3 regions of the Citrobacter sp. KH_055_1 genome follow, and region 1 is predicted to be linked to each of the others. Evidence: riboswitches for the same ligand, from Rfam matches in the RefSeq annotation. Region 1 holds a riboswitch; each other region holds the start of a gene.
The links. Region 1 has a riboswitch for thiamine pyrophosphate ahead of thiC (phosphomethylpyrimidine synthase ThiC). Riboswitches for the same ligand answer to the same signal wherever they lie in the genome.

Region 1 (3,277 bases):
TTGCGCTTAATCATCTGCATCGGTACGTGGCCAGGGCCTTCAATCATCACCTGCACGTCATATTCCCAGGCAATTTTGGTCAGCTCGCCCAGCGTATGCAGCTCAGAGAACTGCGCTTCGTCGTTGGCATCTTGAATGGAACCCGGACGCAGGCCGTCGCCCAATGACAGGGAAACGTCATAGGCGGCACAGATTTCACAGATTTCGCGGAAGTGCTCGAACAGGAAGTTTTCTTTGTGATGGGAGAGGCACCATTTCGCCATGATGGAACCGCCGCGCGAGACAATTCCGGTCAGGCGTTTAGCGGTCATCGGCACATAGCGCAGCAGCACACCCGCGTGGATAGTGAAATAGTCGACACCCTGTTCGGCCTGCTCCAGCAGCGTATCGCGGAACGCTTCCCAGGTGAGATCTTCGGCGATCCCGTTGACCTTCTCCAGTGCCTGGTAGATCGGTACGGTGCCGATCGGCACCGGGCTGTTTCGCAGGATCCATTCGCGGGTTTCGTGAATATAGCGACCGGTGGACAGGTCCATCACCGTATCCGCCCCCCAGCGCGTGGACCACACCAGCTTTTCCACTTCTTCTTCGATGGAGGAAGTGACCGCTGAGTTACCGATGTTGGCATTGACCTTCACCAGGAAATTACGTCCGATGATCATCGGCTCTGATTCCGGGTGGTTGATGTTGGCGGGGATGATGGCGCGCCCGGCAGCGACTTCATCACGCACGAATTCCGCCGTGATATTTTCCGGCAGGCTGGCGCCAAAGCTCATGCCTGGATGCTGGTGGCGCAGCACTTCACTGCGAATGCGCTCGCGGCCCATATTTTCGCGGATAGCGATAAACTCCATCTCCGGAGTGACGATGCCCTGGCGCGCGTAGTGCAACTGGGTCACGCAGCGGCCGGTTTTGGCGCGCTTAGGCGTCAGCAAGCCGTTGAAACGCAGCTCGTCCAGGCCATCATCGGCCAGGCGCTCTTTGGTGTAGGCGGAGCTACGGTCGTCCAGCTCTTCGCTGTCATTACGTGCGGATATCCACGGCTGGCGCAGTTTTGCCAGACCCTGCTGGACGTTAATCGCCACATCAGGATCGCCATACGGGCCAGAGGTGTCATATACCGGCACGGCTTCGTTCTCTTCGTACTGCGGGGTATCTTTACTGCCGCCAATGAGCGTCGGGCTGAGCTGGATTTCACGCATAGGAATACGGATATCTGGCTGTGAACCAGCAATATAGATGCGTTTTGAGTTAGGAAAGGCGGTCCCTTCCAGGGTGTCGATAAAGTGTTGGGCCTGGGCGCGCTGTTCGCGGCGGGATGGTTTAGTAGTGGCAGACATAGCTCATTCCAAAAAGTAAGGATATGGCTTGTCAGACGACGGATGAAGCAAGAGGGAAGATCGCCCATGGGCGATACAACTGTAGATTTACTCTTGTTCCCTTCGCAGGTATTAGCCTGATCAGGTTCCGCGGATCCCGAATTAACGGTCTCAGCCTTTTCCACTCATGCTGATGTGGAAAATAAGCACTCCGACAAGATAATTCCCCCTCTGGCGAGGAGGAATGGTTGTAAACTACCTGTTACTCGCGCAAATCTCAAGCAGGGCGTTTGATCATTGCGCTGTCGTGTACCGCATCAAGCACCAGCATAATCAACTTATCTTCCAGCATAAACCGGGCCTCCAGCGCCTCGCCGATATCCGACAATGCCTGTTGAAATTCAAGGAAATTATCGTGGTCAATGGCGTTTTCCAGACTGGAATCATAGTCGTCCATAATCTGTTGTGTATTGGCTTCCAGAAGAGGCCAAATTTTTGTGGCTTTTAAAAGCTGCCCGTTCCCTTCCAATTTATGCAGAATACGTTCATAAATACTGAAGTGTCCGGTGGAGAGGTAGTCGACCAGGCTCTGACAAAAATCATCCAGCGCTTTTTCATTGAGCCGCATGTACGATTCTTTGCCAGGCTTAATGCCAACCAGATTGTAGTAAGCCACGAGCAGGTGCTTACGTACATGTAGCCAGCGATCAACCAGTTTATTACTTCCTCCGACGTGTTCCGTCAGGCTTTCCAGCTGGTTTAGCATGATTGACTCCGCAAGGTGGTGTTGAAAAACGGCTCACCGATAAATGTAAAAATAATGTAAACAACATGCCTGTGAAGCAAAGGTTGCGCAAGAGATATGGATCGTATTATTGAAAAATTAGACAGCGGCTGGTGGATCGTCAGTCATGAACAAAAATTGTGGTTGCCTCACGGAGAGCTGCCACATGGTGACGCGGCTGGTTTTGATCTGCTGGGTCAGCGCGGGTTGCCGATAGGCGAGTGGGAAGGTGAAACCGTCTGGCTGGTGCAGCAGCAGCGTCGCCACGATATGGGCTCAGTGCGCCAGATCCTCGATCAGGATGTGGGACTGTTTCAACTGGTCGGACGCGGCGTACAGTTGGCTGAGTTTTTCCGTTCGCATAAATTCTGCGGTTATTGTGGCCATCCGATGCACCCAAGCAAAACCGAATGGGCAATGCTGTGTAGCCACTGCCGTGAACGTTATTATCCGCAAATTGCCCCCTGCATTATTGTCGCCATCCGTCGTGAAGACTCCCTGCTGCTGGCTCAGCATGTTCGCCACCGCAACGGCGTGCATACCGTGCTGGCCGGTTTTGTTGAAGTGGGGGAGACGTTAGAACAAGCGGTAGCGCGAGAAGTGATGGAAGAAAGCGGCATTAAGGTGAAAAACCTGCGCTACGTTACCTCCCAGCCCTGGCCGTTTCCGCAGTCTTTGATGACCGCGTTTATGGCGGAATATGATAGCGGGGAGATCGTCATCGACCCGAAAGAACTGCTGGAAGCGAACTGGTATCGCTACGATGACTTACCGCTACTTCCCCCGCCGGGTACCGTCGCACGTCGACTGATCGAAGATACTGTGGCGATGTGTCGGGTTGAGTACGAGTAAAGAACGAGTAATGATACACTGACGGCCTGACGCTAAAAGGAAGATAAAAATGACCGAACTGAAGAACGATCGTTACCTGCGTGCGCTGCTGCGCCAGCCCGTTGATGTTACTCCGGTATGGATGATGCGCCAGGCGGGCCGCTATTTGCCGGAGTACAAAGCCACTCGTGCGCAAGCGGGCGATTTCATGGCGCTGTGCAAAAACGCCGAGCTGGCCTGCGAAGTGACGCTACAACCGCTGCGCAGGTATAAACTTGATGCGGCGATCCTCTTTTCGGACATTTTGACCATCCCGGATGCGATGGGACTTGGGCTGTACTTT
Region 2 (3,277 bases), 2.0 Mb from region 1:
TGGGTGTTTTTGGTCTTCACTCTTGGCGCGGTAAAGCGCTGCTCGCCCTCGCGAGTAAACAGCCAGTCAGGGCTTTGCGCGTCATCCAGATGACCGCCCTTCATCAGCACCGCCTCGCAGCCCAATGCCCGCAGAGCACGCCCCTGCGCCAGCATTTCCTGCTCCGTTTGGGCATGGCTTGTTTCGAGCAATGCGGCGGCCTCCGGCAGATTCGGGGTAATGATCGACACCTGCGGCAGCAGGCGAGTACGCAGTGTTTCTACCGCAGAGGAGGACAGCAGCGGATCGCCGCTTTTCGCCAACATCACTGTATCAAGCACCACATTTCGTACCTGAAAGCGGCGTAAACGCTCGGCGACCGCTTCCACAATATCCGTTTCTGCCAGCATACCGATTTTGGTGGTATCTATGCGTACATCGCTGAACACGGAGTCCAGTTGCGCGGCAACAAAATCAGGTTCGATCCGATAAACCGACTGCACACCGCGCGTATTTTGCGCCACCAGAGCCGTGATGACCGAGCAGCCATAGGCCCCGAGCGCAGAGAATGTTTTTAAATCCGCCTGAATACCTGCACCACCGCTGGGATCGGTTCCGGCAATTGTTAATGCGTTAATCCGTTTCATGCCAGCTCCTGCGCGTTCAGGTTATATAAAGCATCAAGGAATACAGGAATAAAGCTTCCTGGCCCTGTCGAGTGCTCAGTGGCGAATTCACCGGCCTGTTTCATCCAGCTACAGGCAGACGCGACGTTACTCAGCCGATCCCCCTGCAACGCACAGCTGGCAGCCACCACCGCCGACAGCGCACATCCGGTGCCAACGACACGCGTCATCAATGGATCGCCACCGCGAATACTCACGGTACGCTGGCCATCGGTAACGTAATCCACCTCCCCGGTTACCACTACGATGGAGGCGACCCGGCATGCCAGCGCCTGTGCCGCCGGCAGCGCAGCGGCTGCTGTGTCGGTGGTATCTACACCGCGCCCACCTCCGCGCATTCCCGCTAGCGCGAGTATTTCAGAGGCGTTACCGCGAATGGCAGCAGGCTGGAGCGAGAGCAAATCCAGGCAAAAACGACGGCGAAACTCCAGTGCCCCAACGGCAACGGGATCGAGCGTCCAGGGCGTATTCGCCCGCTGCGCCTGCTCGACCGCCGCACGCATAGCAATGGCGCGGCTCTCGGTCAGCGTACCGACATTAATCAGTACTGCATGGGCAACAGCCGCAAACTGGCTGGCTTCTTCGGGTTCAATCACCATCGCAGGTGACGCGCCCAATGCCAGAAGCGTATTGGCGGTAAAATTCTGCACGACCTCATTGGTCATACAATGCGTGAGCGGAGAAAGGGTTCTAAATTGCTGTAAGGCGTGGGCCGCGAGTGCGCGGCTGTGCAGGTCAGGCTGCATGGTTCAGCTCCTGCCCGCGTGAAAGAAGGGACACGAGCAGTGTCAGACTTCCCTACGCTGGCATTATCCAGATCAGGTGGTACGGGTATTTCTCAGCCTTCACAAGGAAGGGCACCCCGAGTCATTGTTACTTGTAAAACAATAAGTTATACATAAAGTATGTATCAAGATAGTGTAACCGGGTGTATAGAGCAGGTGCAAGGAGTTTCAATCAATTTCACAATTCATGCGCTCAATTTCTCTCCGATGAAGAAGAGACAATTAATATAGCTGCAATAAATAAAAGTCTGATAACGAAATTAGCTAATAAAATGAAGGTGACAATATTTAAATTTTTATTTTTCCATAATTACATTTTAACAACTCAGCCAATAGATTTTTAAAATAATTAAAAATGGGTTGAAAAGATTTGTTAACTCATTTTGAAGCCATCCCCCTTTATAACGACACTCATTCCTCTTTTCGGACAAGCCAATCGTTAGCTTTCTATTTAATTTAGGTGGGTAAATCACCTATTCAAAGATAACTTATCTACATGTAAACATTAAATAAAAAATACACACCCTAAAGCCATAGCCCCGGATGCTTTTTTGTGATCTCTGTTGTCATCTAAATCCTTGGCCTATCAGATAGTTATTTCACTTCACTAAAAAAGATTATGATTTAAAGATTAATCTGTATTGATTTATACCGATAACCGCGGTTAGGCTTTATATCAATCAAACACATTGATGTTTCATATGGATAAAAAGGTTTTTGTCTATACCTCTTAAGGTTAACATTAACATGACAAAAGGAGTGATTGTTTCCGCAATCGTTTCTTTATGCCTTGTAGCTCCAGGTGTATTTATCAGGTGATGTATAACATCGTCATTTCAAAAATGGCGGGTTAGTGTAATAATAATTAATTATAGGCTTGGAAATGAAGTATAATAAAATAATGATGATAGCTATCGTAGCAGGCGCTTTTTCACTTTCCGGTTGTAATCTGGAAAAACAATATCTTGATGATTGTGAAGCTAACGGCATTGATCGTACCGCGTGCTTTGAGCAATATCATGCTGATAATCGCGCCAACGCCGATCGTTATCAGACTTACACGGAGAATAGCCGTAAACTGGACGCGAAAAAACATTCTCATCATAACTAAGGTTTATCATGAAAACTAAATTAGCCCTGATTGCTCTTGTATGCTCTTTCGCCATTATGCCTGCCCATGCAATTAATGCACACTATCGCGCTCAATTAGAGCGTTCTGGTTGCACACAAGTTAGTGATGGTGATGGGACTTGTGATATTCACAAAACCAAAGCGCAAAATGCGAAGGCTAAATCAGGCTCTAACGCATTTACTGCTGATGCCGATCACGTACTAAATCAACCAATTTCTACCAGTGCTGAATATCTCCTTGCTAAAGGATGGAAACCTAATAACGGTTTATGGAAGAAACAAGGTTATGTACTCTCTCTTAAAGTTGAAGCCGATACAGTCGTAAAAGCCCAACTTTCCAAGGGGTAAACAATCATAAGGCGACTTCGGTCGCCTTTATTGATTGAAGATAGTAAAGATGCTGACATCTTGCGATGTCGTCCTGTGACTGCATCACAACAAACTGATGTAAATTGCAGAGCAGCAGCGGTATTGCTAAATTGCGGTTCAACGTTGCCGCCTGCTCGTACTTCATTTACACTTTTTACGAAATAACTGGAGTTCTCACAAAATAGTGCTTGTCAGATATCCTGTAAGCCCGGAATGATACACGACCGTTGTTGACGACCCGAATGAGTAGAGAGGATGGGTATGAAGAATAAAATGTTGCTGGGTGCACTGCTGCTCGTAACCAGCACCGTCTGGGCAGCGCCTGCC
Region 3 (3,277 bases), 510 kb from region 1:
GCGAAGTCCACAGGGCTTGCCACAATACAGGCTGCGCGAGAACGTCCAGAATATGACGGTTAACACCATCGACAATCACCGCCAGCAGCGGCGGGAGTAACAGCAGCAGCGCCAGAATAATCAGCAGGGTGTCGGTCACTCGGCTGTGCAGGCGGTCGTCGGGATCGCGCCAGCCTTGTACCAGCGTGGTGCCGGGGGCTATCGCTCGACTCATGCGCTGGCTGAGCAGCACCAGTCCTAAGCAGCAAATCATCTGGATCAGTGCCAGCATGGCGGCGCGGGCGGGATCGTAGTCGAAGCTCAGCGCCTGATAGATAGCCAGCTCGATGGTGGTCGCCTGCGGCCCGCCGCCGAGCGACAGCACGGTAGCAAAACTGGCGAAGCACAGCATAAAGATGAGCGCCGCTACCGGAGGGATCTGGCGGCGTAGCCACGGCCATTCAACGAAGCGGAAGAAATGCCAGCCGCGCATACCTAGCTGCGCGGCGAGCTGCCGCTGTTCGCCGGGAATATTCTCCAGCGACTGCAGCAGTAAACGGCTGGCCATCGGCAGGTTGAAAAAGACGTGTGCCAGCAGAATGCCCTGCAGACCGTACGGTGAAAACGTCCACTCCAGGCCGAGAGCCTGCCAAAGTGAGGCCAGCCAGCCCTGACGACCGTAGACGCTAAGGATGCCAAAGACGGCGACCAGCACCGGCAGGATCAGCGTCATTGCGCACAGGCGCAGCAGCGCTATACGCCCAGGGAAACGGCGACGATAAAGCGCCCGGGCGAGGAAGATTGCCGGGATCACCGACAACGCAGCGGATAAAAATGCCTGCCAGAAGGAAAAACGCACCACGTGCCACAGGTAGCTGTCCTGCCACAGCGTGAGCCAGTCTCCCTGAGGGGCGTTCAGCCACAGCGCCAGAAACGCCGCCAGGGCGACGGCCACTATCAACGTAGCGGCCGAAAGCCCTGGGAGCAGCCAGCCGGGAATTAACGGCTGACGGCGCGTTGCCATGCGTTAATCCATGTCTGACGTTGAGTTGCTACCTGTTGTGGGGTGAATTCCAGCGCGGTGGACGGTTTTTCCAGTTGTGCAATGCCAGGAGGAAGCGTGACCTGGGTTACCGGATACATCCAGTTGCCGGTGGGGATTGCGTTCTGGAACGCCGGAGAAACCATAAATGTCAGGAATTTTTCCGCCAGTTCGGGTTGTTTGCTGGCGGCGGTACGTGCGGCGACCTCCACCTGCAAATAGTGTCCCTCGCTAAAATTGGCGGCGGCGTAGTTATCTTTCTTCTCTTCGATGATGTGATACGCCGGAGAGGTGGTATAGCTCAGCACCAGATCGCTTTCACCTTTCAGGAACAGACCGTAGGCTTCACTCCAGCCCTTGGTGACGGTGACGGTTTTAGCCGCCAGTTTCTGCCAGGCTTCCGGCGCTTTATCGCCGTACACTTTCTGCATCCACAGCAGCAGTCCCAGACCCGGCGTGCTGGTGCGTGGGTCCTGATAAATTACGCGCCATTTCTGGTCGCTTTCGACCAGTTCTTTCAGGCTCTTCGGTGGGTTTTTCAGCTTGTTTTTGTCATACACAAAGGCGAAATAACCGTAATCAAACGGTACAAAGGTGTCGTTTTTCCAGCCGCCAGGGACGTTGATGGCATCGCTCGCCACGCCGCTTTTGGCAAACAGTTTGGTCTGCATTGCCGCGTCGAGCAGGTTGTTATCCAGTCCGAGCACGACGTCGGCTTTACTGTTTTTTCCTTCCATGCGCAGGCGATTAAGCAGCGAGACGCCATCTTCCAGCGCCACCAGCTTTAGTTCGCAGTTGCAGTCGGCTTCAAAGGCTTTTTTGATGGTTGGGCTGGGGCCCCAGTCGGCGGCGAACGAGTCGTAGGTATAGACGGTCAGAACGGGTTTGGCGAAGGCAGGCGCTGCGCACAGCAGTAAAAGCGGAAGACATTTTTTAAACACTTTGCACCTCATAAAGTAAAACTCTAAATAATTCGAGTTGCAGGAAGGCGGCGACGTAGCGCATCCCCGGGAGCGTACAGGTAGTACGTGACTGGGGTGAGCGAGGAAAGCCAACGCATCTACAGCTTGAAGTATGACGAGTTAGGTGGCAAAGGACTTGAGCTACAGCCTCAAATCCCTTCGCCGGCATTATCCGGATCAGGTTCGACGGGTATCTCTCAGCCTCATACACTTCATCCTTCACGCTGCCTCTGCGTTGGCTGCGTTTGCTTGCCGCCTTGATGCATCATGAATGATGTTGTGTATGTTTTTTATTGGCACCCCGTTGAGAACGGCGTTAGTGTAATGATTTTGTTGCTATGCGGCAATCAAGAGCCTTGTCCATTAGGCTATCTTGTTTGCCAGTTTGAACCTGGGCAGTGCTCAAAATCCTCACGTACTACGTGTACGCTCCGGTTTTTCCGCGCTGTCCGTGTTCAAACTGTCTTCACCGATTACTCCTACTGAACAAGGCGTTAAGGATCCGGTGGTGCAAACCATGCTGATTTAAAATCAAACCAGCCAAGCGTATTCATGCGTAATCCGCGCATACTGCGCTGCCCCTGAATGATCAGCCAGTGATGGATCAGCGGTACAATGGCTTTACTGGCAAGCAGTTGCTGACACCATGCTGCGAGGCTCATCTCGCCGGTGCGCCAGCGGGCGGCGTCGCTTTCCCAGTCCAGAGAAAGACAGTTTTGCAGCAGCGGGACTTCGCACAAATGGGCGAACAGCGAGAAGTCCAGCGGTAAGGTAAAGTTGGCGCTGTTGAGCCAGATATCGCTGACGGTCTCGCCTGCGTGCCATTGATCGTAGTCGATCTCCTGAATATTCAGCTGTACCTGATGCTCCGCCAGCAATGTTTTCATGATCTGCGCAATCACCCGATGCTCGATATGATCGCGATAGTAGGTGAGCGTCAGTGTTTCCAGTCCCGCCGGTTTTTCACCGAGTCCTGGCCTGGCATGATGCCAGCGAGGCAGTAATCCGTACGCGGGAAACCAGTGTCGTTGATACTGCTCGTCAGCCTGAAAAATTAAATTCGTCGGCGAGAGTATGCGGCTTACCCATTCGCGCACCTCCTGATTGGCTCCGCGATGGGCGCGGGAATCAAACAGCATGTAATAACACCCTTCCTCCAGCCGGCTTTCGATAGCCTTTTCATCTTCCGTCGGGCCTTTGAGCGTGAGTCCGCCGCCGGGCTCTTCGGCGATGTCCGGTAACACCCACACGTTCACTTCGTCAATCAGCGCCCGGTAACCAAAGTAATCATCAA

Region 2: linked by a shared signal. The riboswitch ahead of thiM (hydroxyethylthiazole kinase) and the one ahead of thiC (phosphomethylpyrimidine synthase ThiC) in region 1 are both predicted to bind thiamine pyrophosphate.
Region 3: linked by a shared signal. The riboswitch ahead of thiB (thiamine ABC transporter substrate binding subunit) and the one ahead of thiC (phosphomethylpyrimidine synthase ThiC) in region 1 are both predicted to bind thiamine pyrophosphate.

The regions. Positions count from the first base shown of each region.
Region 1 covers NZ_CM174473.1:4,477,457-4,480,733, reverse strand. The annotation lists gene thiC (phosphomethylpyrimidine synthase ThiC) at 1-1,340, opposite strand, end outside; TPP riboswitch at 1,421-1,543, opposite strand; gene rsd (sigma D regulator) at 1,597-2,085, opposite strand; gene nudC (NAD(+) diphosphatase) at 2,182-2,955, shown strand; gene hemE (uroporphyrinogen decarboxylase) at 3,005-3,277, shown strand, end outside.
Region 2 covers NZ_CM174473.1:1,722,387-1,725,663, reverse strand. The annotation lists gene thiD (bifunctional hydroxymethylpyrimidine kinase/phosphomethylpyrimidine kinase) at 1-626, opposite strand, end outside; gene thiM (hydroxyethylthiazole kinase) at 623-1,411, opposite strand; TPP riboswitch at 1,444-1,540, opposite strand; gene AC3ITF_RS07975 (hypothetical protein) at 2,352-2,561, shown strand; partial or broken gene AC3ITF_RS07970 (hypothetical protein) at 2,570-2,740, shown strand; gene AC3ITF_RS07965 (RcnB family protein) at 3,206-3,277, shown strand, end outside.
Region 3 covers NZ_CM174473.1:3,968,822-3,972,098, reverse strand. The annotation lists gene thiP (thiamine/thiamine pyrophosphate ABC transporter permease ThiP) at 1-1,003, opposite strand, end outside; gene thiB (thiamine ABC transporter substrate binding subunit) at 979-1,962, opposite strand; TPP riboswitch at 2,120-2,297, opposite strand; gene sgrR (HTH-type transcriptional regulator SgrR) at 2,478-3,277, opposite strand, start outside.